Regions from separate parts of the Aristophania sp. ESL1100 genome, predicted to be linked through region 2. Evidence: riboswitches for the same ligand, from Rfam matches in the RefSeq annotation. Region 2 holds a riboswitch; the other holds the start of a gene.
The links. A riboswitch is a leader RNA that binds a small molecule or an ion and turns the genes downstream of it on or off. The one in region 2 is predicted to bind thiamine pyrophosphate.
Positions count from the first base shown of each region.

Region 1 (12,088 bases), 840 kb from region 2:
CTACGCTCCAGGGCGATCGCAATATCGAAACTCGGGCAGGTTTTATCACTGAGCCCGAAATCAAAGGCAGCGGCCGCTTTATTGTCACGCCAGACAAGGTTTGAACCATGCCAGTCCCCATGCCCCCACTGAAGGGAAATTGTTTCAAGATAAGGGCGCAGGGGGGTGTGAAACATTTCCAGGCGCGGGAAGAGTTCCTCTTTCCAGTTCCAGCTTTTTAAAGCAGTTTCCAGGCCGGGTTGCTCTGAAATCCAGTGTTCCAGACTTTCTTTCGGGGACGAGGAAAGAAGAGGGAAAAGGGGAGAGGACAGAAATCTCGTCTGGCGCGGGGGCGCCGGGAAATCTGCGCTTGCCTTATGAAGGCGTGCCAGGAGCTGCCCGGCTGTAAAAGCGTGCTGTTGGGAATGGTAGGGTTCCCATGACAGGGTTTGTCTATAGAGATCCTGCCCTGGCATGGGGGGGTAAAGCTCAAAAACACCAGCTTCTGTGACCGTGATGCTCTGACCGGCCTTATTGATCAGAGGCATAAGGACGGGAAAATCTTTCTGGTTCAGGTGCGTGATAAAGTTGTGCTCTTCCTGCAATATGGCCGAGGGGCGGAGTCGGGAATCGTGCCTCTTGATAAAAATTTTCTCTCCCCCGGGTATGGAGACAAGAGCGGCAGAAGAAAATCCACGCGGGCTGTGCCAGAGAATCTCAATAGGGTTATGGATTGTTACGTAATGACTTAGAACATCGCGGATGGTGTTTTCAGTCAGTAAATCCCAGTTTCTGGTATGTGTCCTGTCATCAAGGCCCAAGGCACTTATGGAAGATTTATCTGACATTGTTCAAAATCCCGTTCTGGCTGAGAAGAGAACCGCAAATCCACTGCCAATATAATATTGTGGCGCACTCCCGGCGATGAGAGTCCCATGCTGGGCCACTGTTGAGTGAGCGTTGAGCTGGGGAGACGAAATGCCCGAGAGGTAATGCTGGTTGGTAATGTTCAGGAAGTTCAGCATCAGAGTCGGGGCCTTCAGGCGGGCATAGTCAGAGAAACGATAACCAAGATTTAAGTCAGCCGTGATGTGAGAGGGCATTTTCTCATCATTCATGAATGTCGAATATTGGCTGCCTGTATAGCGGGCGGTGAAAAGTCCAAACAAATGGCCATCGTCATAACGCAGGCCAAGAGCCCCCTGCACATGTGGACTGCGAACAGCCGTTTTCCCGGCGGTATGGAGCGTGTCTCCGCTGACGGCGATATTGTTATCAATTGTGGCATTAAGATATTCAAAAGACAGATAAGGGCTGAAATGGTGCCAGGGCCTTGTCCCGACCTCAAGATCAACCCCGCGTGATGTCTGGCCGCCCGCATTGATGGTTGATGAGACTTCAGACCCGTTTTGCCTGAGAATGGTCATGATCTGGCGATTGGTGAAATTATAGTTAAAGAATGTGATGCTTCCCGTAATAAGATCACCATTATGGCGGTATCCAATTTCCTCCGCGATGGAATATTCATCCTTGAGACCAGGGGATCCTTTTCCCACGGCGCTGGTGGAGTTGATCTCATAGCTGTCATAATAGGCGGTAACGGCGGGAGCACGGAAATTCGTCGTTGCGTTGAAAAAAAGCTGGTCCTTTTTTGTAAAATTCCACCTGAGCCCGAAGCGCGGAAGCGGCTGCGCGCTGTTATGGCCGATTCTGTATTGCGGCCCTGGCAGGTTATTACTGCCTGTGCGCGTGAGCATCACTTCCTTAAAGCCGATATCCATGGCCAGAGAGTCATGGAAAAGTGAAATATGGTCCCCGATGAAAATGGCATTGACCTGAGCCATTGTATGGAAATCGGCCCCTTTCAGAAGCCGCCCGTCAGCCAGATGGAGGTGGTGAGTCTGCCCCCAGATAGAGTCTGCATACCCATTTTCATCTGCGAGATTAAAGGTCTGGCGCTCATGATCGTCTGAATAATCATACCAATAGCCTATGACAAAATTATTCCATCCCGCTTTGGCATGGAGGGCCGCGGTAAAACCGGAGCGGTAACTCTTCTGCGTATAATCCGCCCGGGCCATGGCAGCGTCTGCGCCGCCGGGCAGAGAAATCGGGCTGAGGGCTTCATTGCCCATGGCATTACCAGTCGCGTTGAGCACCATGCCCGAAGGAGCACTGCCATAGGCACGTTGTGCGTAGGGCGTCACATCAAGGGAAAATCGCTCATCAAATCGGACATGGACAGGCGCGCCGACATAGAAAGTATCCATGGGGTCACGCCAGAATTTCCAGTAATTTTCGTTAGAAAGAGGGTGGTTCTTATCATAATGGGCGGCGAGATTATTTTCGCCGTGAATACCGTTCTGCTGCCAGCTGGTAAGCGTCACTTCAGGGTAATAGCTGTTGAGAGCATGGTTCCATGAGCCCAGCAGGGCAACCCGGTTTCCGTCTCCCCATTCCTTGAGGAATTTGAAATCTATGTGATGGCGTGAATCATCGCCCGCACCTCGCCAGTTTTCGGTATGGCTATTGGAGTAGGAAATAAAACCGCGCAGGCCGGTATGTCCCAGTTCGCCCGTCTCCATACGGATGAAACCGCGCCTCATATTATAGGACCCATATGAAAACGAGGCCATTCCCCCCGGTTTCAGGGAAGGATCCCGGTAATGCATGGATAGAAGCCCCCCTGCGGCATTGATAACGGGGCTGTCCAGATCGGCTGATCCTTGTTGAAGCGCAACTTCGCTATAATTTTCTGAATCGGCAAACTGTCCGGGTGAAAGCACATAATAAGCGAGGTCATTCATGGGCATGCCCTCAAGGACCGCTCCCATGGCATCCGAATTGAGGCCACGCAGGCTCATAGTGGTCTGGGGAGACATACCAAAGGGGTCGGACAGGGCTATATTGGCCCCGGGCATTGTGCTGATGATCTGAAAGGCTGTTGAAGTCGGCGCCATAACGTCCATCAAAGGGCGCCCTACAACGCTGCGTGCCTGTGTCCCGTGTTGAGGGGTCATAAGCCCGCCGCCGCGTAGCAGCATGTCTCTGGAACGTTTGACCGTCAGGACTTCTATTTTGGATGAGGAAATATTTTTTTCAGTAGTGTCCTGTGCCAGTGCAGAGAAAGAACCCAGGGAATAAAGTGTCGTGACACTGCATAAATATACATAAAAAGATGCGCGCAAAAGGAATCTTCTCCCCGAACAAACGATGGAAAAGATCCGGTATGTGACGTTAGTTCAGGGGCCGGCGGGTTCTTTCCGGCAATGTTTCCCGTCCCTTCGCCGGTATGGGCCGGATCAGGTTCAAAGGGTCCGGCCGTGCCATCTCAGCCTCTTTATGATCAAGAGACACCCCTCGGAACATGTCTGCCTTATAATGAAACCATAATTCAGAGTCCATGAAGGCTTTTATCTTGTAAACTGTTATGAAGTTACAATAGGATGAAAGGACCCTCGTCACCTTGTAATGCAGAAAAAGGCCGGGTTCGCATGCCGATTATTGCCCCTAGTTTGTTATCAGCGGATTTTTCCAATTTGCGTCATGAGCTTGAAGATGTTGCAAGCGCTCCGTGGCTGCATCTTGACGTGATGGATGGGCATTTCGTCCCCAATATTTCATTTGGAATGCCTGTGATCAAGGCATTGCGTCCTTTCAGTAAGGCAAAATTTGACGCCCATCTGATGATCACGCCTGCTGATCCTTACCTTGAGGAAGTGGCAAAAGCCGGGGCAGATCATATTACGGTGCATTGCGAAGGAAATCCGCATCTTTACAGGACGTTACAGACAATTCGTGCCCTTGGATGCAAGGCAGGCGTTGCGATCTGTCCTGCCACGCCGCCTGAAGCGCTTTCGCAGGTAATGGATATTGTGGATATTATCCTTGTCATGAGCGTCAATCCGGGGTTTGGGGGGCAGAGTTTTCTGGAAGGGCAGCTTCCCAAAATCCGCACTTTGGCAGAGATGATCAGGCAAAGTGGCCGTTCCATTGTACTGGGGGTCGATGGGGGTATTGATGAGGAGACGGCTCCTCGCGTCGTGGAAGCCGGAGCGACATTACTTGTGGCAGGGTCATCTATTTTTGGGAAGACGGACCGTAAAGCGGCTATTGAACGTCTGGTAAATCTATCCCGTCACTCATAGAAGCTAATGAATAATCACACCTTCTGGCGCCGACTGAAACTCGCTTTTGCTTCTTTGCCGATTCACCATAAAGCATCCTCAAGCCCGACCTTTCTCTTCAGGGATATCAGAAATGGTGACGAAGAGCAGGGTGTGTGCCTTGTGGGAGGGCGCGTTTCTTTCGATCAGAAAAGTTATGAGTTTTCTTCGCATAAAGGATGGCAGAATGTCTGGCCGGTAGCGCTCAGGAGATGGCTTTACAGCTTTGGCTGGTTGCGTGATCTTCGCGCTCTGGGCACGAATGAGGCGCGGTTATGTGGCCGGAATTTTATTCAGGCCTGGTGTGAGCGTCCTCCAGAAGATGCATTGGCTCAGGACGGCTATATCATGGGGCAGCGCCTGGCAAACTGGCTGGGACATTATGAGTTCTGTCTTGAAACGGCCACGCAGGCCACGCAGAAACTCGTTCTTGATGTTATGCTCAGGGAAGGGCGTATTCTCGCAGCCCTTCTCCCCCTTCCTCCTCATGGATGGGAGGGATTGGCCGCTTTGCGGGGGCTTCTGGCGGCTTTTATGGTTCTGCCGGAGCAGCATGGTTTTCTACTGAGGTTCCAGCGTTATCTCAAACCTGAGCTGGAACGCCTGATTCTGGCAGATGGAACCGTGGCTGAACGCAGCCCGGAGGCACAGCTGCAAACTGTGGAAGAGCTCCAGAATTTTGCAGAAATGTATAATGCCATGACTGTTTCTGTCCCATTCCTGATTTCACAGGCGCTGGAAAAAACAGGCCCGGTTCTTGAGTTTTTCCGCCATGGGGATGGCCGGTTGGCCTTGTTTAACGGGACGCTTGAACACCCCCGTGATGAGATTCAGTCCCTTTTTGAAAATATGGGGCGGCATCGGGCTCTTCCCTCTATTCTGCCGCAAGGCGGGTTTGCAAGGATTGCGCTGGGGCGGTCTCTTTTATTGATTGATGCCGCCAAACCACCGGGTTTGGGGTTTGATGGCCGGACACATGCAGGCACCTTATCCTTTGAGTTCTCTTACGGGTCCCAGCGGCTTTTTGTAAATTGTGGCGCTGCAAGGGGAGGGAACTGGAAAGAGGCCTTGAGAGTGAGCGCTGCTCATAACGCTCTGACCGCGGAGGATGAATCCTGCATTGAGTTCGGAGATGACGGTCATATTACCCGTCATCCTTCCCATGTCAGCCATAATCTTAAAAGCACGCCAGAGGAACATTGGATCGACCTTTCGCACGATGGCTATCATGCGCCCCTTGGGGCCATGTGGTCACGGAGTCTTTATCTTGGCAATGAGGGAGAAGATCTGCGAGGTCAGGAAACGATTGAAGGGGAACGTGACCTTTCCTGCACCCTGCGTTTTCATGTCCACCCTACGGTCCGTGTCGAGCAGGAAGATGACGAGATCATTCTTCATACAGAAGGCGCACTCTGGCGTTTCCGTCAGTCTGGTGGCAGCCTCAGAGTTGAGGATGATCTTTATCTGGGGCGGGGAAAATCAGAAAAAACCAGGCAGATCGTCCTGACAACGCAGCCGGGAGACACTGTTAAAAACGAAGAGGGTAAAACCCGGAATCGGCAGAAAATCATCTGGGTTCTGGAACGGGTGCCGGATTGAAAAACAGGGCCGTTACACAGCCCTGCCTTTTAATTTTATTATTTTCAGCAAAGACCTAAATCAGGCGGACAAGAATATGTTTCTTTTTTCCGAGAGACAGTTTCAGCCCGTTATCGAGAAAATCAGTTTCAGTAATGAGCTGGTTTTCATCAGTAATAACCTGATCATTCAGCCTTGCGCCGCCACCGCGGATAAGGCGTCTGGCTTCACCACCACTGGCTGTCAGGCCTGTTTCTGTCAGAAGGCGGAAAGCAGGAAGCCCTTCCTCAAGCAAAGTGCTTGAAAGTTCCTTTTCAGGGAGGGAAACCCGGTTTGAGCCCTGTTCAAAAACTGTTTGTGCCGTGGCTGCCGCTTCTTCGGCTGCTTTGCGACCATGGCAGATAGAAGTCGCTTCAGTGGCCAGAATCTTCTTGGCCTCGTTGATTTCAGCACCTTCAAGGCGGCCCAATCGTTCACATTCTTCAATAGGAAGATCCGTAAACATTTTGAGGAAACGCTCAACATCGGCATCTTCCGTATTGCGCCAGAACTGCCAGTAATCAAAGACCGGCAGTTTTTCTGAACGAACCCAGAGAGCCCCTTTGGCGGATTTCCCCATTTTGGCACCGGAAGATGTGGTGACAAGAGGTGTTGTCAGGCCATAAAGACGCACATTGTCCGTGCGACGGGCCAAATCAATCCCGGAGACGATATTGCCCCACTGGTCCGATCCCCCCATCTGGAGAATCGCGCCATGTTTGCGGTAGAGTTCGCGGAAGTCATAGGCCTGGAGAATTGAGTAGTTAAACTCAAGGAAGGTCAGACCCTGTTCGCGGTCCAGACGTTGCTTCACACTCTCAAAAGAAAGCATGCGGCTGACAGAGAATTGCACCCCGACATCCTGCAGGAGGTCAAGATAGGAGAGGCGCTCCAGCCAGTCTGCGTTATTGGCAAGAATGGTTTTATTCTGGTCGTCAAAATTCAGGAATTGACGCAATGAGCATTCAATCCCGGCCAGATTATGGGCAATTGTTTCGGCTGTGATCAGTGAACGTGCTTCATCGCGGAAAGACGGGTCACCAATTCTGGCCGTTCCGCCCCCCATCAGGGCGATTGGACGGTGCCCGTGTTTCTGGAGCAGCCGCAGCATCATGATAGACAGGGCATTGCCGATATGAAGGGAGTCAGCGGTTGGGTCAAACCCGATATAAGCAGTGATGGGACCTGCTGACAGGGCCTCATCAAGGCCCTGACTGTCCGTGCATTGAAAAATCATTCCCCGGGCTTGTGCTTCCTGAAGGAAGGCACTGCGGGGGGAGAAATTTGACGTCATGCGGGATTTTTCCTGATGATTATTTTTTAAAGATTAACCCGCTGCCTGCTGGGCAATGCGAAATTCAGCCTGGCGATTTGTTACATGATCTTCCAGCGCATCGGCGACCCTGTCGGCATATTGGGCAAAGATGTGGTCAGCCTGCTCAAAAATGCGATAATCGACGACGACATTTTTCTGCGTGTTCAGCTTTTCGACAACTTTGCGGATGCTGCTTTCAGGCGCCATGGAGTCCTTGCCGCCGGCAATCATCAGACCACTGCATGGGCAGGGAGCCAGGAAGCCGAAATCATAGTCGCTTGCCGGAGGTGCAATGCTGATCCAACCACTGATTTCAGGGCGTCTCATCAGGAGCTGCATGCCGACAAAGGCACCAAAGGAATAGCCACCGATCCATAATTCACTGGAATTCGGATTTACCATCTGCATCCAGTCCAAAGCGGCAGCGGCGTCAGAGATTTCACCAATACCGCCATCGTAACGACCCTGTGACCGACCGACCCCGCGTGAGTTGAATCGCATGACAGAAAAACCCATTTCCTGAAAGCGGCGGTACATCGTGTAGGTGATGCGGTTATTCATCGTTCCCCCATGCAGAGGGTGCGGGTGAAGAACCAGTGCCAATGGTGCATTGGGATTGTCAGAATGGTGATAACACCCTTCGAGCCGCCCTTCTGGGCCGGCGAACATCACTTCAGGCATTCGTCTCTCAATTTTGTGACCCATTCATAACCCGGGTGTCTTGTAAGACCAGGTTAGAGGAAGCGGTCGGAAGAAATTTAAGTCAGACAGGTCGTAAAACCTGATCATAGCAGAGGCAGAAACTCTTTACTTTGCTGCAAGACAGTAGCTTATATATCTGCTTTGGGAGTGTAATTTCCAGAAAAATCGTCATTGCCACACAATGGTCATGATCTGTTTTTGTAACGAAATCGTAACCACGTGAAATGAACCCGGAACGTAATATAGAAAAAGAAGATTTGTTGATGATTTTTTATGGTAACTTCGTAGTAAATAATGAAAATGATCGTGGTTATTAACAATGGGTAGACGAATTTCTTAAGGGAATGTTAGCGGTTTTTTATAGAAATACATTATATTAAAAACATGAAATATCTATTAGTGCCTTTTGGTGTAATATATTAGCTTCGTTTTTCCATTACAGATATTTGTAATTTTATTTATCCTGATGGTTCAGCCCGGAATCATTTCAGGAAGTGCGGTTTCAGTAGGCGTAAAATAGTGACTTACCTTTCTCACGGATATCCTCGTGTTTCTCAGCCCGTTTATCTGGATGCCAACGCGACAGAACTTTTGCGACCTGAAGCGAAAGAGGCTGTGATCAGGGGGCTCGAATTTTCGGGAAATCCATCTTCGGTTCATTTCTATGGACGTCGGGTCCGCCAGGCGCTGGAAGATTCACGCAAGGCAATTGCCTCGTTTTTTTCAAGAGAGGCGGGATGTTGCGTTTTTACCTCCGGGGCAACTGAGGCCGATACACTGGCCCTTCATGCTTTTGGTTTTTCAGAGAACAGGCGGATTCTTGTTGGAGCGACGGAGCATGCCGCCATTCTACAAGGTGCTCCTGATGCGGTTCGTCTGCCCGTCGATAAAAAAGGACTTCTTGATCTTGAGGCGTTGAAGACGCATCTCAGTGACGGTGTGCCCAGTCTGGTCTGTGTCATGGCTGCCAATAATGAGACAGGTATTCTCTCACCTCTCAGAGAGGTGGCCGCTTTATGCAGGGAGTATAATGCCTTTCTGCATATTGATGCTGTGCAGAGTGTAGGGCGCGTGACTTTGGACCCGGAAGTGACGAGAGATGCAACGATTGCTCTTTCAGGTCACAAATTCGGGGGACTGAAAGGGGTCGGTGCCCTTGTTCTGCCGGAAGACCGTCCTCTTTCTCCATTACTTCCCGGAGGGGGACAGGAACGAGGAAGGCGAGGGGGAACGCCGGCTTTTGCGGCAATTATGGGAATGAGCGCCGCCCTGACCGCAGCCTCGCAGCAGGAATGGAGCCCGATCAGGGAAATGACTGACAGGCTGGAAACCCTTATTCAGCAGGCGGGGGGAATCAGCATTGGTGCAGGGCTTGAGCGTCTGCCACAGACACTTTCTGTTATTCTGCCAGGTGTGTCTGCCCAGACGCAGCTGATGATGCTGGATCTGGCAGGGTTCTGTGTCTCAGCCGGGTCAGCCTGTTCATCGGGGAAAGTCTCTCCTTCGCACGTATTGCAGGCCATGGGGTTCGGCGTGGCGTCAGGTCAGGCGATCAGAATTTCGCTGCCCTGGAATGCGGAAGCTGAATCGGTGGAGCTTTTTGGAAAAGCCTATCAGGAGATGGCAAAACGCCTTTTAAAAAGATAGAATGAGCCACATTAAATAAGGGCTCTTGCTTCACGAAGACCTTGCACCTTGTTGCGGGACGTTTTACCTCGTGGGATGAAATCTTATTTTGAGGAAATTTTAAGGGGATATAAATGCCGCATATTGTTTTTGTCGAGCAGGATGGCACACGTCATGAAGTAGATGCCAAGGTTGGCCTGTCTATTCTGGAAATCGCTCATGAACATGATATCGACCTTGAAGGTGCCTGTGAGGGGTCTCTGGCCTGTGCGACATGCCACGTTGTTGTTGATCCGGCATGGGCTGACAAGCTGACCCCGCCGACAGATGACGAGGAAGATATGCTCGATCTGGCTTTCGGCCTTGAAAAAACCTCCCGTCTGGGCTGTCAGATTGTCATGACCGAGGCTCTAGATGGTCTGGTCGTCCGTCTGCCGAAAACCAATTGATCTGAGCGGAAGTTAGTAAGAGGCGATTTGCAGACTATGCGTATTCTTGTGGCCATGTCTGGGGGAGTGGATAGCTCAGTCGTGGCAGCTCTTCTGAAAAAACAGGGCCATGAGGTTATCGGGGCGACTTTGCAGCTTTATGATGACCGTGGCCCGGCCAGGGTGGGCGCCTGTTGCGCCGGACGTGACATCATGGATGCACGGGCCGTTGCCGACCGGATGGGTTTTCCTCATTATGTGATTGATGCGGAAAGCCGTTTTCGTGACAGTGTGATCGAAAATTTTGCGGATGCCTATGCGCGGGGAGAGACGCCTGTCCCCTGTGTTGCGTGTAATCAGGGGGTCAAATTTACAGATCTTCTGAATATGGCACGCGACCTTGGTTGCGAGGCTATGGCGACCGGCCATTATGTCAGGCGGATAGAAGGGCCAGAGCGCGTTGAGCTGCATCGTCCTGTGGACAGTTCCAGAGACCAGTCATGGTTTTTATTTGCCACGACTCAGGAGCAGCTTGATTTTCTGCGTTTCCCATTAGGAGAGATGCCCGATAAGGATGCCGTCAGAGCGCTCGCGGCTGAATTGGGGCTGGATGTTGCTGATAAGCCCGATAGTCAGGATATCTGTTTTGTCACAAAAGGGTCTTATGTGGACCTCGTTGAGACGATGCGCCCCGAGATCAAGGGGGCAGGCGATATTGTTGACGAAGAAGGACGCAAGCTCGGCCAGCATGAAGGCATCGCCCGCTATACTGTCGGCCAGAGCAAAAGGCTTGGCGATATCCACACAAGTACAGGCGAACGGCAGGTAGTCACGCGAATCGACGTGCCAACGCGGCGTATTATCGTTGGGCCCCGCGCCAGTCTGGACGACAAGGACGGTCATACGCATATTATCCTGCGGAATATGAACTGGCTGACGGATGTCGGGCCTGAAGGGGTGCGCTGTGGCGTGCAGCTGCGGGCTCGTGAAGGGTTGAGACAGGCAACAGTGAGACCTATGGCTGAGAACAAGGCGGAAGTTGTGCTCGATGACCCCGCTCTTCCTGCTCCGGGGCAGGCGTGTGTTCTTTATGACGGAACACGCGTCCTCGGAGGTGGATTTATCACTTCTGAAAAGAAAAAGGACTGACAGACATGGCTGGCACACTTCTTCTGGGAACATTTCGTTATTCTTCATGGTCTCTGAGGGGGTGGCTGGCGGTCCGTCTTGCCGGGCTTGATGTCACAGAAGAAATCATTCCCTTGAAAGGCGGAGGGAAGACCGAGGAAATTCATAAACGCTCTCCCAACCGTCTGGTCCCTTATCTTGAACATGACGGGGCCAAAATCTGGGAAAGTCTGGCAATCTGTCTTTATTGTGCCGAACTTGAACCAGCTCTTCTGCCAACAGAACGGGCAGCCCGGGCGCATGCTTATAGCGTCAGCGCCCAGATGCATGCAGGATTTCGTAATTTGCGGCAGATCTGTCCGATGGATATTGGCCGTGAGCCTGCCCGCCCACAAGGCCTGTCTGACGAACAGCAGGCCGGGCTGAAGGCAGATCTGGCATTACTTGGCAAAACGCTTTTGCAGGCTCTGACGCGGACAGGGGACGTAACACCCTATCTGTTTGGGTCAGAGTTCGGGGTTGCTGACTGCATGTATGCGCCGGTCATGCTGCGTATCAAACAATATGCTCTGGAGGCGTTCCTCCCCCCGGAAGTTGTGTCATGGTGTGAGAGAGGTCTCTCTCATGAGCTGATGCTGGAATGGATTGAAAGAGCCCTGGCAGAACCGGAAGAATGGCATTTAATCTATTCCTGATTTCCTGGTAAACTGAGCTGAATCAGAGAGATTATTTCAGGTAAAAAATTTCTATAGCCTATAGTGCTATATAGACATGACTTGCCACTTATGGTGTCATCGACTTGTAACTCCGGTTTTTCACTATTCTTTGCGGGGTCGTAAAGATAGCGTAACATTGCAGGATAAGGTTTATGGCATATCTCGTGGATCTTTTTGAAACTGTTCCAGAGCGCTCAGATTTGCGGCGCCGCATTACAGAACAGACACGTAAATCTGAAGAGGAATGTGTCAAAGGGTTTCTGGCACATGCGGCCCTGTCTCCGGAGCAGAATCAGCGTGCTGCCACAATCGCCATGAAACTGGCCCGCTCTTTGCGCGGGCGGAAACATCCTGGAATTGTTGAACAGCTGGTTCAGGAATTCAGCCTTGCTTCTGAAGAGGGTGTTGCCC
Region 1 covers NZ_CP196394.1:53,862-65,949, forward strand. Annotated here, with positions in the region: gene ACSYSY_RS00220 (phosphotransferase enzyme family protein) at 1-827, opposite strand, end outside; gene ACSYSY_RS00225 (TonB-dependent receptor) at 831-3,167, opposite strand; TPP riboswitch at 3,242-3,350, opposite strand; gene rpe (ribulose-phosphate 3-epimerase) at 3,426-4,127, shown strand; gene ACSYSY_RS00235 (heparinase II/III family protein) at 4,134-5,744, shown strand; gene tyrS (tyrosine--tRNA ligase) at 5,800-7,056, opposite strand; gene ACSYSY_RS00245 (alpha/beta hydrolase) at 7,090-7,758, opposite strand; gene ACSYSY_RS00250 (cysteine desulfurase family protein) at 8,299-9,426, shown strand; gene ACSYSY_RS00255 (ferredoxin family 2Fe-2S iron-sulfur cluster binding protein) at 9,540-9,854, shown strand; gene mnmA (tRNA 2-thiouridine(34) synthase MnmA) at 9,891-10,982, shown strand; gene ACSYSY_RS00265 (glutathione S-transferase) at 10,988-11,656, shown strand; gene putA (bifunctional proline dehydrogenase/L-glutamate gamma-semialdehyde dehydrogenase PutA) at 11,830-12,088, shown strand, end outside.
Region 1: linked by a shared signal. The riboswitch ahead of ACSYSY_RS00225 (TonB-dependent receptor) and the one ahead of thiC (phosphomethylpyrimidine synthase ThiC) in region 2 are both predicted to bind thiamine pyrophosphate.

Region 2 (12,088 bases):
CGACTGCTTCCTCCCAATGTGTGTTATGTGGAGATGACCTATGGAGGAAAAGTTTACAGGGCAAAAGTCGCCACATTATCCTATCAACAGTTCCTGTCGCGTTCATCATTAGAGTCCTGCGATACCACGATCTGGGCGCGTTTTTGTCAGCCTGTAAGACTTATATGGGTAAGAGATACAGTTGCTGCGGATAGGATACTGGAAGCTGTCAGGCGCTGTGTAATCACGGCTTCCTTATGGGCAGCACTTCTTGGCCCAGAGCAGGCTCCCTCGGAAAATTACTGGCATTCACTTTTTGCAAGAACTTATAAAGCTGAGTTAAGAGTCGAGAAAACAGGCAGAAGCCGTAATATTCTTCAGGGGCAACAGGCACGTTATACGGAATGTCTTCTCGCTGCCTGGAGAGCCGCAGGATTAAGTGTTACATATCAGGATGAAATTCTGCGCCCTCATATTACGGAACGCAACCGCAAGAAAGCTGAATTACGCTGGAAACATATTGAAAAATTAGGAAAACCATTGAACGTGATGCGCCTGATCAAGGCGGCTTTTACGTTTGAAAATGGATTATCCTATCTTCTTTGGAAGATTGAGCGTCACACGGGGCAGAGGCCTTATGTTTCAGAGTTTGAAAAGAAACACCCTGTTCTTTGTCTGCCGCTCGTTTTATGGCATTTCCGGAAAGTGCGCTTATAAAATAGGGCGCACTTTCCGGGTTGTCGTTATTTAATGACGCCTAACTCACGGGCCACTTCGCCGAAAGTCTCAATAGCCTGATCAATCTGGCCAAAACTATGAGCGGCCATGACGGAACAACGCAATAGAGGACGTTCGTCAGGTGTGGCAGGCGGTAGTGATAAATTCACGTAAACGCCTTTTTCCAGAAGTTTGTTCCAGAAAGCAATCCCCGTGGGAACGTCTTCAAGCGTAACGGCGATGACGGGTGAAACAAATTGGCTTGTTGGCAAACCCAGTGCCTTAAACCCCGCATGAAGGCGCTCTGCGTTCTGCTGTAATTGCTTTCTGAGGTGAGGGCGCGCCTGTATTTCCTCAAAATTTGCCAATGTTGCAGCGATCACTTCAGGAGGAAGAGAGGCCGTGAACATATAAGGACGAGAGCAAAGACGAATGAGGTCAATCTCATCATAGTCGGTAACGCAATAGCCCCCGACAGTTCCTAATGCCTTTGAGAAAGTGCCGACGACAAAATCAATATCTGCTTCGCAATCCTGCAACTCAGCAACGCCACGGCCATGCTCACCAACAACGCCATATGAATGAGCTTCATCGACCAGGATAGGCACGTCGTGGCGTTTTTTTACCTCAACAAATTCCTTAAGAGGGGCAATATTGCCTGTCATTGAATAAATACCTTCAACAACAATCAATTTTGCTCCAGAGGAATCTTTGGCACGTGTGAGGCGGCGGTCAAGGTCTGAAGGATCATTATGGCGGAAGCGGATAACCTGTGCACCAGAAAGTCTGGCCCCGTCATAAATGCTGGCATGGCTGTCAGCATCCAGAAAGAGGGTGTCATCCTTGTTTACCAGAGCAGAAATTGTGCCCAGATTAGCCTGATAGCCTGTTGAAAAAACCATGGCATGCTTGCGGCGGAAAACTTCGGTAAGTTTCTGCTCAAGCTTCTGATGAAGAGAGAGTGTACCATTGGCGATACGCGACCCCGTTGTGCCAACACCCATGGAACGAACGGTTTCTATGGCTGCGTCTTCAGCTCTTTTTGACTGGCTGAGGCCGAGATAGTTATTTGTGCCAAAAAGAAGTGTCTCACGCCCTTCAATCAATCCTACAGATGCTGAGAGTGGACGATCTATAACAACAGAGAACGGATTGCGAGGGCTCAAGGCCTTCAGCCCCTCAAATGACGCTTTAAGAGAGGCGTGTTTAGCAAAAAGTGAAGTCATATTAACCAGCTTTGATCTCGTACAGGCAGGCTGCAAGATCATTAATTGTTCTAATGTCGGCCAATTTATCCAATGGGACCGAAACATCAAGAGTGTCTTCTATTTCCATCACAAAATTCATGACAGCAAGACTGTCAAAAGCCAGATCTTCTACAATACGGCTATCACCGTTAATGTCACGGGGAACCTTTGGATTAGCCAGAAGTTTCTGAGTAATCATTTCGGCAATGTCAGCGACAGTTTCTGTCATTTCTAAACCTCTGGTTCTGTAACCTGTTGTTGTAACCGGTTATAATAAGACTAATTTTAAAAATCGCCAAACTCACCATTCAGCAGCATCTTTTTGGCCCGGGCACGGGTCAGTTTGCCAGATGATGTCTGAGGGAGCGAGCGCGGAGGCACCAGAATCACTCGGCACTCCACTCCATGAAGACGGCGGAATAAACTGGTAATCTGATCTATCAGCGCCTTGCGAGGTTCTTCTTCAGTCAGCCGGCATTGCACCAGCGCGACAATTTCTTCATCACTACCAGCATCATTAAGCGAGAACACAGCAACGTCGCGGGAACGCAAACCTGAAATTTCATGTTCAGCCGACCATTCAAGGTCCTGTGGCCAGATATTACGGCCATTTATGATAATCAGGTCTTTAGCGCGCCCTGTAACCACGATCTGACCGCGCAGGCTATAGCCCAGATCACCCGTATTAAGCCATCCATCTTCTGAGAGAACAGCTTTTGTCTCTTCAGGACGATTGAAATAACCGCACATCAGGCTGGGACCATGAACGAAAATCGTCCCGACCTCACGTTCGGGCAATATTTTACCCTCAGAGTCCCGCACTTCTATTTTATGTCCTGGCAGGGCCTCCCCACATAAAACAAATGTGCGCGACATATCATCTTCTGAAGAAACCGGTCTGGCCTGATTATGTTCCTCAAGATAACGAAGATCGACTGTGTCTGTTTCAATCCCGGTATTAAGGGGAGCGAAACTGATAGCCAGAGTGGTCTCAGCCATTCCATAACTGGCAACAAACGCGCGACGATCAAATCCCTTGCTCTCAAAGCAATCAGCAAATTGTTCAAGGATTTGCGGGCGGATCATGTCACCGCCGATTCCGGCCACGCGCCAGGATGAAAGATCAATCTCTTCACGCGCTCCCCGCTTTGCGCAGAGCTCAAAACCGAAAGAGGGGCTATAGGCAAGTGTGCCTTTATTGCGTGAAATCAGTTCCAGCCAGACATGAGGGCGGCGAGCAAACTCACGTGTCGGGAGAAGGTCAACCGAAAGCTGGCATGTCATAGGCGTCAAGAAAAACCCTACAAGCCCCATATCATGATAGAGGGGAAGCCAGGAGACGCAACGGTCATCATCGGGCGATTCTGCTGTGAGCACTTTTAACCCGTCATGGGCAATGCTGTGAGCATTCGCCATGCCCGCTTTCTGCGTGACGCTGACCCCCATAGGAAAACGGGTGCTTCCTGATGAGAATTGGAGATAAGAAAGGTCGTTGGTCCTGATTTCAGGAAGAGCAATTTCCGCCTCGGGCAGCTCAAGAAGCTGAGCGGGTGACCCACCAAAAGCCAGATTCATCCCCGACGTGATATCGTTTGTCCAACTTCCGATAACGTCAGGCACAACAACAGCCTTGGCTTCGGCACTGGCGATCATGCCACGCAATGTCTCGATGTACCCTTCCTTTCCGCCGAAAGCGACCGGCAAAGGAAGAGGGACAGGAACCAGGCCAGCATATTGGCAGCCGAAGAAAATTCGGGCAAAATCACCATCACTTTCTGCCACGAGACACAACCTGTCTCCCGGTTTCAAGCCGAGACCAAGAAGGCGCTTCGCAACAGAGTGAGCCTGAGTGCGTAAAAGGCTGTAGGGCAGAGCTTCCAGCAACGTCCCTTTACCGGAATAAATATTAAAGCCCGTTTTCCCTTGGGCAGCATAATCCAATGCTTCTGGAAAACTGGCGAAATCCCCATACCGACGTGCCAACCCCGAACGGCTCGGCGTTGCGCAAAGAGGAAGGGTGGAAGTTTGCTTAGCCTCTGTCAAACCTTGACTAGCTCCCAATTGACCCACTGAATTAGTGGCTCTCATAACTAACTGACGGGACTTTTACCCTTGATCGGGCAAAAGCCAACAACTCAAAACGAAGAAAAGTTTAAATTTCCGACATGTCTCTAATACAGAACCCTATCAGACCTCAAGCTAGATTAGTCGTTTTTCGTACTATAAAGTTATGAATCAGTCGATTCAGCGGGTCAAAACATATATGAAAGTTTCATTTTTACCGAGAGTCCGACGTCATAATGGGCAAAAGAGAGGACGAAGTTACCATGTCTCATGATCTGTCTCTCGGAAAGGGACTTTTGACGATTGACCTCAAAGCCTTGCAGAAAAATTATAATACACTCAGACATTTTGTAAAAGCGGCAGAGTGCGCTCCAGTCCTGAAGGCTAATGCCTATGGTCTCGGTCTCGAGCCGATTGCGACGGCCCTTTTCGAGAAAGGCGCATCCAGTTTTTTTGTAGCACTCCCTGAGGAAGGTGAAAAGCTGAGGGAAATTCTGCCCACAGCGCAAATTTTCGTCCTGCATGGATTTATGCCAGGCGCGGCAGAGTGGTTTGTAGAGAAAAATCTTGTACCTGTTATTAATACACTGACGCAGGCTTATGAGTGGCGGGATTATTGCCTTACCAGCAAAAAAGCGCATCCTGCCGCGTTACAGCTTGATACAGGGATGTCACGTTTTGGCTTGTCAGAAGCTGATTTAACACATGACTGGCTGAGACTGTTACCCTTACGTCTTATTATGAGCCATCTTGCCTGCGCTGACACGCCTGAACACCCTGCCAACAGGGAACAGCTGGCAAGATTTGAGTCTATGACAGAGTCTTTTCGTGGAGTCCCGCGTTCTCTTTCAGCGTCTTCCGGAATTTTTCTGGGTGAAGCATTTCATTTCGACATGGTCAGGCCAGGGGCAGCCTTATATGGGATCGCTCCACAAACGGGCATTCAAAATCCATTGTCTCAGGTGGTGTCTCTGAAAGTTCCCGTTTGTCAGCTCCGAGAGGTCCCAGCAGGCTCATTCATCGGATATGGCTATAGTTGCCAGGTTTCTCATAAGACACGTCTGGCAACCCTCGGGATAGGCTATGCCGATGGTTTTTTCAGGCAGTTAAGCGGGAGAGGCATTCTCTGGTTCAAAGGCACTCCTCTGCCTGTTATGGGGCGTGTCTCTATGGATAGTGTCAGCGTTGATATCACAGCCCTTCCAGAAAATGCTCTGAAAGAGGGGGATTATGTCACTGTTATTGGACCAGAGCAGTCCATTGATGATCTTGCCAGACAGGCCGGAACAATCGGATACGAGATTTTAACGGCTTCAGGGGATCGTTACAGCCGTTCCTATTCATTGTGACATCTGAAAAACTTATCACGTTATAGTGCCATCAAGGCTTCAAACTTGACGTGTGATAGAAAGCCTTGCTACGCAAATAAGCATGTTCCGGGGGGAGTCCTGCTGACAGGCAGGGCTGAGATGGCATGGTGCCGAACCCTTTGAACCTGATCCGGGTCAGGCCGGCGAAGGAACGGGAAACACAGATAGTATGAGATTATGCTGTCTGGAATTCTTATAAGATCGTCAACCATTGTGCCGGGTCTTTTACTCACACCAGCTATGAGTGGAGGGAAGATCAATGCAGGAATTTACAATTACCACAGGCCCAATCTGTGGCTCCCAGAAAATATATAGTCCCGCTCCGGGAAGAAAAGACATTCTTGTTCCTTTCAGGGATGTCGCTCTTGAAGATGAAGAACAGCCCTTTCAGCGTCTTTATGATACGTCCGGGCCCTATACAGATGAATCAGCGGTCCTTTCCCTTGAAGAAGGATTACCGAAAATCAGAGGAAAATGGCTGGAGAAACGCGGTTTCTCAGGCCGTATAGAGGAGACTCTTCCTGCTTCTGATTCTGTTCCCTTTTGTCCGGCTCATCATATCGTAAGAGAAGGGTTTGCGGGGAAGAACGTTACCCAGCTGGATTATGCCCGCGCAGGAATTGTGACCGAGGAAATGATTTATGCTGCCTGGCGTGAAAATCTTGGCAGAGAAGAGGCGCAAAAAAAGGCTTCCACATCTGTGCGGGGAGAGCGTGTAGGAAGCGATATGCCCTCTTATATCACGCCTGAATATGTTCGTGATGAAATTGCAGCAGGGCGTGCCATAATCCCTGGCAATATCAATCATCCAGAGCTTGAGCCTATGGTGATCGGGCGTAATTTTCTGGTAAAAATCAACGCAAATATCGGTAATTCAGCAGTCACGTCCGGGGTTGCCTCGGAAGTTGAAAAAATGGTCTGGGCGACCCGCTGGGGTGCCGATACGGTTATGGACCTCTCTACAGGCAAACATATCAGACAGGTACGCTCCTGGATTATACGAAACTCTCCCGTACCCATCGGCACTGTTCCTATTTACGAGGCCCTGGAGCGCGTAGGTAACGATCCTTTGGCGTTGAACTGGGAAATATTTCGCAGTGTGTTGATCCATCAGGCGGAGCAGGGGGTTGATTATTTCACGATTCATGCCGGATTGCGTCTGGCCCATATCCCTCTGACGGCAAAACGAGTCACAGGAATTGTCAGCCGTGGCGGATCAATCATGGCGCGCTGGTGCCTTGATGGACACCGCGAAAGTTTCCTTTACGAGCATTTTGAAGAAATCTGTGACATCTGTCATCGCTATGACATAGCTCTTTCCCTGGGAGATGGGCTGCGCCCCGGCAGCATTGCTGATGCTAATGATGAAGCCCAGTTTGCTGAGCTGAAAACGCTTGGAGAATTAACGCAGATTGCCTGGAAACATGGTTGTCAGGTCATGATTGAAGGTCCTGGCCATGTTCCCATGAATCTTATTCGTGAGAATATGGACAAACAGAAGGAATTCTGTGCAGACGCGCCCTTTTATACCCTCGGCCCTCTTACAACAGATGTCGCTCCCGGTTACGATCATATAACCTCTGCGATCGGGGCCGCGATGATCGGATGGTTCGGCACAGCCATGCTCTGTTACGTCACGCCCAAAGAGCATTTGGGGCTGCCAGACCGTAATGATGTCAAAACCGGTGTCATTACCTATAAACTTGCCGCTCATGCAGCGGATCTTGCAAAAGGGCACCCGGCTGCACAGCAACATGATAATGCGCTTTCGCGGGCACGCTTTGCTTTCAGGTGGGAAGATCAGTTCAATCTCGCGCTTGACCCTGATACAGCACGGGCATTCCATGATGAAACAATGCCTAAAATGGCTCATAAAACGGCACATTTCTGCTCCATGTGCGGGCCTAAATTCTGTTCAATGAAAATCTCACAGGATATTCGCGAAGAGACAGAACGGCTGGAAGGCATGAAAGAAAAATCTGAAGAGTTCCGCAAACAGGGAGGGGCTCTTTATGTCGAAACAGTATGAGACTTTACCCTCAATTGGCATAATAGGGGGCGGTGTTGCCGGATTTGTCACAGCACTGAGCTTGCAGGATGCAGGTTACGGCACTGTGCATCTCTATGAAAAGACTGAGCAACTTGGCAAAGAAACATGTTCCTGGTTCGCCGGTGGAATGATTGCCCCCTGGTGTGAGCGTGATGGGGCTGATGATCTGGTCCGTGACCGTGGCGTAGAGGCTCTGTCATGGTGGGAAAATCACTATGAAGGTTTGCAGCGGAATGGCAGTCTGGTGCTGTCAGCGGCACGGGACCGAAGCGAAGTCATTCGCTTTGCCCGCTGTACGCAGGAGCACGAAACCGTCAATGAAACGATTATCGGGCAATTGGAACCGGCTCTTGCAGGCAGGTTCAGGGAAGGGCTCTTTTATCCCAGAGAAGCGCATCTTGACCCCCGCTTTGCGTTGCCGGCTTTAGAAACATCTTTTCTGCAGGCTGGCTGTAAAGTGGAGCGTGGATATGAGGTAACAGCTTCTGATCTCAAGGAAGATGTGATTATTGATTGTCGGGGCCTGTCGGCACGTAGAGATCTCCCCAGATTGAGGGGGGTTCGCGGAGAAATGATTCGCATCCACTCGACAGAGATAAGTTTTTCCCGACCGATTCGGCTTCTTCATCCACGTCAGCCGGTTTACGTTGTGCCACGTGGACAGGGCGTTATGATGGTCGGTGCAACGAGTATCGAAAGTGATAGTGACGTGCCTGTAACGGTGCGCTCGGCCTATGATCTTCTTGAAGCCGTGCAGCGTTTGCACCCAGCTTTGGGTGAGGCGGATATCGTTGAAGTCAGCGCCGGCGTCCGCCCTGCTTATCCCGATAATCTGCCCGATATTGAACAGGAAGGCCGGATTATTTACGCCAATGGGTTATATCGTCACGGTTTTCTGTTATCTCCCTGGTGCGCGCGCCAGATTGTTGAGCTTCTTGATAAGGAAGCGGGGAGAACGATGTGATGACAATCAGTGTTAATGGCGAGCCCCATGCTTTAAGCGCATCTCTTGCCACATTGCTTGAAGAGCTTGAGCTGGATCAATCAACAGTAGCGACAGCTCTTAATGGTCTTTTTATTCCGATATCAAAACGAAATACAGCATTACTGAAAGAGGGAGATGAGGTGGAAATTCTCGCTCCCATGCAGGGAGGATAAGATGAGTCTCTCTCTTTATGGTGATAAAATTTCATCACGTTTTCTTCTTGGGACAGCACGTTATCCGTCCCCAGCCATGTTGGAAGAAGCGGTAAAAGCTGCGAATGTCGATATTGTCACTGTTTCCCTACGCCGTGAAAGTCTGGGACTTGGTGGAGGACAGAAAGGGAGCGGGCAGGCTTTCTGGTCCTTGATCCGCCAGACAGGGGCACGAATTCTGCCCAATACTGCGGGCTGTCAGTCCGTGCGGGAAGCTGTCACAACAGCCCATATGGCCCGTGAAATCATGGGAACGAACTGGATCAAGCTGGAAGTCATCGCAGATGATCTTGCCTTGAATCCTGATGTTTTCGGGCTTGTAGAAGCGGCGCGAATTCTTACAGAAGAGGGGTTCTGTGTTTTTCCTTACACCACTTCAGATATGGGGGTTGGAGAAAAACTCGTGCAGGCAGGCTGTCAGGTCCTGATGCCCTGGGCTGCTCCGATAGGAAGCGGGCAGGGCCTTTCAGACAGAAATGCCCTTCTGGCTTACCGACAGCATTTTTCCTCTATTCCGCTCATTATAGATGCCGGTATAGGCCGACCGTCACAGGCTAGCGAAGCCATGGAGATGGGATATGATGCTGTCCTACTCAATTCAGCCGTGGCCAGAGCGGGGAACCCTGTCGTAATGGCCAGAGCTTTTGCTCAGGCGATTGAAGCCGGACGATCTGCCTATGAAGCAGGTCTCATAGAGCCTTATGGAGGGGCTATTCCCTCAAGCCCCTTAACGGGCATGGCAGCACTTTCATGAAGTGCCCACTACCTGATATTTTTTACCCGATTGCAGGCTCCGCTGATGACGTTGCCAGGGCTGTGGAAGCGGGGGCCCGCTTTATTCAATTACGTCATAAAAGCCATGATGAAAGCTTGCTGAGAAGGCACATTCGCTCAGCATTGAAATTATGCCAGCAGCATAAGGCAACATTGGTCGTGAACGATCATTGGGAGCTGGCGCTGTCAGAAGGGGCTCCTTATATCCATCTGGGGCAGGAAGATATGCTGACAGCCGATATAGAGAAAATTCATCAGGCAGGCGTAAAATTAGGGATCAGCACTCATGATCATAGTGAGCTTGAGCGAGCCTGCGCCGTAAATCCTGCTTATATCGCTTTAGGTCCTGTCTGGGAGACAACGCTGAAAGTGATGCCCTGGGCACCCCAGGGGCTGGAGCGGGTCAGGGAATGGTCTGATAGAATTGCACCAGTGCCTCTGGTTGCCATTGGCGGCATTACGGCAGAACGGGCACCCTCCTGTATTAAAGCGGGTGCTGCGGCCGTCTCGGTGGTCAGTGATGTTTTTCGTAATGGAGATATTGCTGAGCGTGTAAAAGTCTGGCGCAGCGCTTTAAGCACGGAGTCCCCTGCCCCATGAAAGAGCGTTACTCTGCCCAGATTTGCCTCCCTGAAGTGGGAAAAACGGGACAAAAAGCCATTGGGGGGGCTTGTGTTGTCGTTGTAGGAGCAGGGGGGCTGGGAAGCACCTTGCTTCCTGTTCTGGCAGGGGGAGGAGTCGGGCAGATTCACATTCTGGATGACGATGTTGTCGAAGAAGGAAATCTGCATCGGCAGACATTATACCGCATGAGCGATATTGGCAGAAATAAAGCTGAATGCGCAGCACAGCATCTGGCCCGGCTAAATCCTGCTATTTCCATCATTCCTCACCCCTTTGGGGCGCATTATGATGTCATGTTTCCTCTGTTATCCGGGCTTTCTAAGGGGGTAAAAGAGGAAAAAGGGTCTCTTATCGTTCTGGATGCTGCGGATAATTTTGCGACCACTTATATGCTCAGTGATTTATGCTGTGCGCTGAATGTGCCTCTCATCAGTGCTTCGGCCATTCGCTGGGGTGGATATGCAGGTATCTTTTGTGGTTCTGCTCCCAGTTATAGGGCTGTCTTTCCCAGATTTAGCAATGCAGGGCTCAGTTGTCAGACAGCAGGGGTGCTTGGGCCTGTTGTTGGATTGGTCGGGATGTTACAGGCTCAGCTTTGTCTATCGCTCCTTTTGGATATTTTACCTTCACCAGCTGGGAAGCTATATCGCTGGGATGCAAAAGAACTGCGCATGAGCCATTTTTCGTTTATGCAGGCAGAAGAACCAGAGGAATCCTGGCCTTTTCTCTCATATAGCCAGTTAAAAGATGATGATATTCTAATTGATGTGCGCAATCCTGCTGAGCAACCTGAGTTAAAGCGTTCCTCGTTGCATCATATCCCTCTTGAGACTTTTTTAGACTCATTTGAGCCTGACTTTTCAAGAGAAAACAGGGTTGTTCTATGCTGCCAGAGTGGGGCGCGGGCTATGCGTGCGGCGTCTGTTCTCTATGACCATGGATACCGTAAATTGGCCCTTTTGGCGCTGGGACACCAGAGAATTGAGCGTTAATCCGTGATAACGACGGTTTTATCCATTGCCGGAACTGACCCGACAGGAGGGGCGGGAATTTTAGCTGACGTTAAAACAATATCAGCTCTGGGGGGCTACGCTCTTGCTGTCCCTACGGCGATTATTGCGCAAAATAGCCGTTACGTGCGGGAAATCTGGCCTCTTTCAGCGTCTATGGTAACAGCTCAGCTTGAATCTGTTGAAGATGAATTTCCTATTTCGGCCATTAAAATCGGTCTGATCCCTGATAGCTCTGTCTTACAGGCTCTTTTGCCCTTTCTTGCACGACAGGAAACGTCTCTTCCAGTTGTGCTAGACCCTGTTTTTAAAGCCAGCGCAGGCCAAAATTTGTGCCAAAATGACTTTTTGCCACTTCTGAAAGAACAGCTTTTCCCGTATGTGCGGGTCATTACACCAAATCTGATGGAAAGTGCAGCCTTGCTTGAGAAATCAGTCGCCAGAACACGTGATGACATGCGGTTTCAGGCTGAAAATCTTGGGAAACTGGGAGATTTCTGGGTTTTATTGAAGGGAGGGCACCTGGAAAATGATCCTCTGAGCCCGGATTTACTACGAGGCCCGGAAGGGCAGGAATATTGGTTTGAATTGCCCCGTATCGTTACGAAACACGGGAGGGGGACAGGGTGTACCTTGTCATCAGCTCTGGCGTTTTATCTTTCTTTCTGTGATGTTTATGAAGCTGTCAAACGTGCCAAAAATTACCTGTATCATGCGTTGTCGAATGCGGATAAATTGAACCTCGTTCAAACCCGTGGACCCCTGAATCATTTCGTGAATTATTTTGGATGATCGATCACTCACAAAACGCTTTTTTTTGGGTATGTGAGTTGGCATAATAAATATTATACGACATTTACATGTAAAATTGCCTCTGATCGATCAGACGAAAAAATACCCCCCTCTCTTAAAAAAGAACCGATTTTTAGAATTTTCTTGAGAACAATTATCAATTGCACTATTTTGAGGGCCTGAAATCAGTTTTTAAAGGTTTTTCCATGATCATATGTTCCTGTAACAGCTTATCAGATCAGGATATTACGGCCGTTATTGATG
Region 2 covers NZ_CP196394.1:896,068-908,155, forward strand. Annotated here, with positions in the region: gene ACSYSY_RS04300 (hypothetical protein) at 1-696, shown strand, start outside; gene spt (serine palmitoyltransferase) at 723-1,922, opposite strand; gene ACSYSY_RS04310 (acyl carrier protein) at 1,924-2,172, opposite strand; gene ACSYSY_RS04315 (fatty acyl-AMP ligase) at 2,229-4,031, opposite strand; gene alr (alanine racemase) at 4,271-5,356, shown strand; TPP riboswitch at 5,437-5,546, shown strand; gene thiC (phosphomethylpyrimidine synthase ThiC) at 5,637-7,406, shown strand; gene thiO (glycine oxidase ThiO) at 7,390-8,391, shown strand; gene thiS (sulfur carrier protein ThiS) at 8,391-8,585, shown strand; gene ACSYSY_RS04340 (thiazole synthase) at 8,587-9,378, shown strand; gene thiE (thiamine phosphate synthase) at 9,375-9,998, shown strand; gene ACSYSY_RS04350 (ThiF family adenylyltransferase) at 9,995-11,014, shown strand; gene thiD (bifunctional hydroxymethylpyrimidine kinase/phosphomethylpyrimidine kinase) at 11,018-11,824, shown strand; gene ACSYSY_RS04360 ((2Fe-2S)-binding protein) at 12,031-12,088, shown strand, end outside.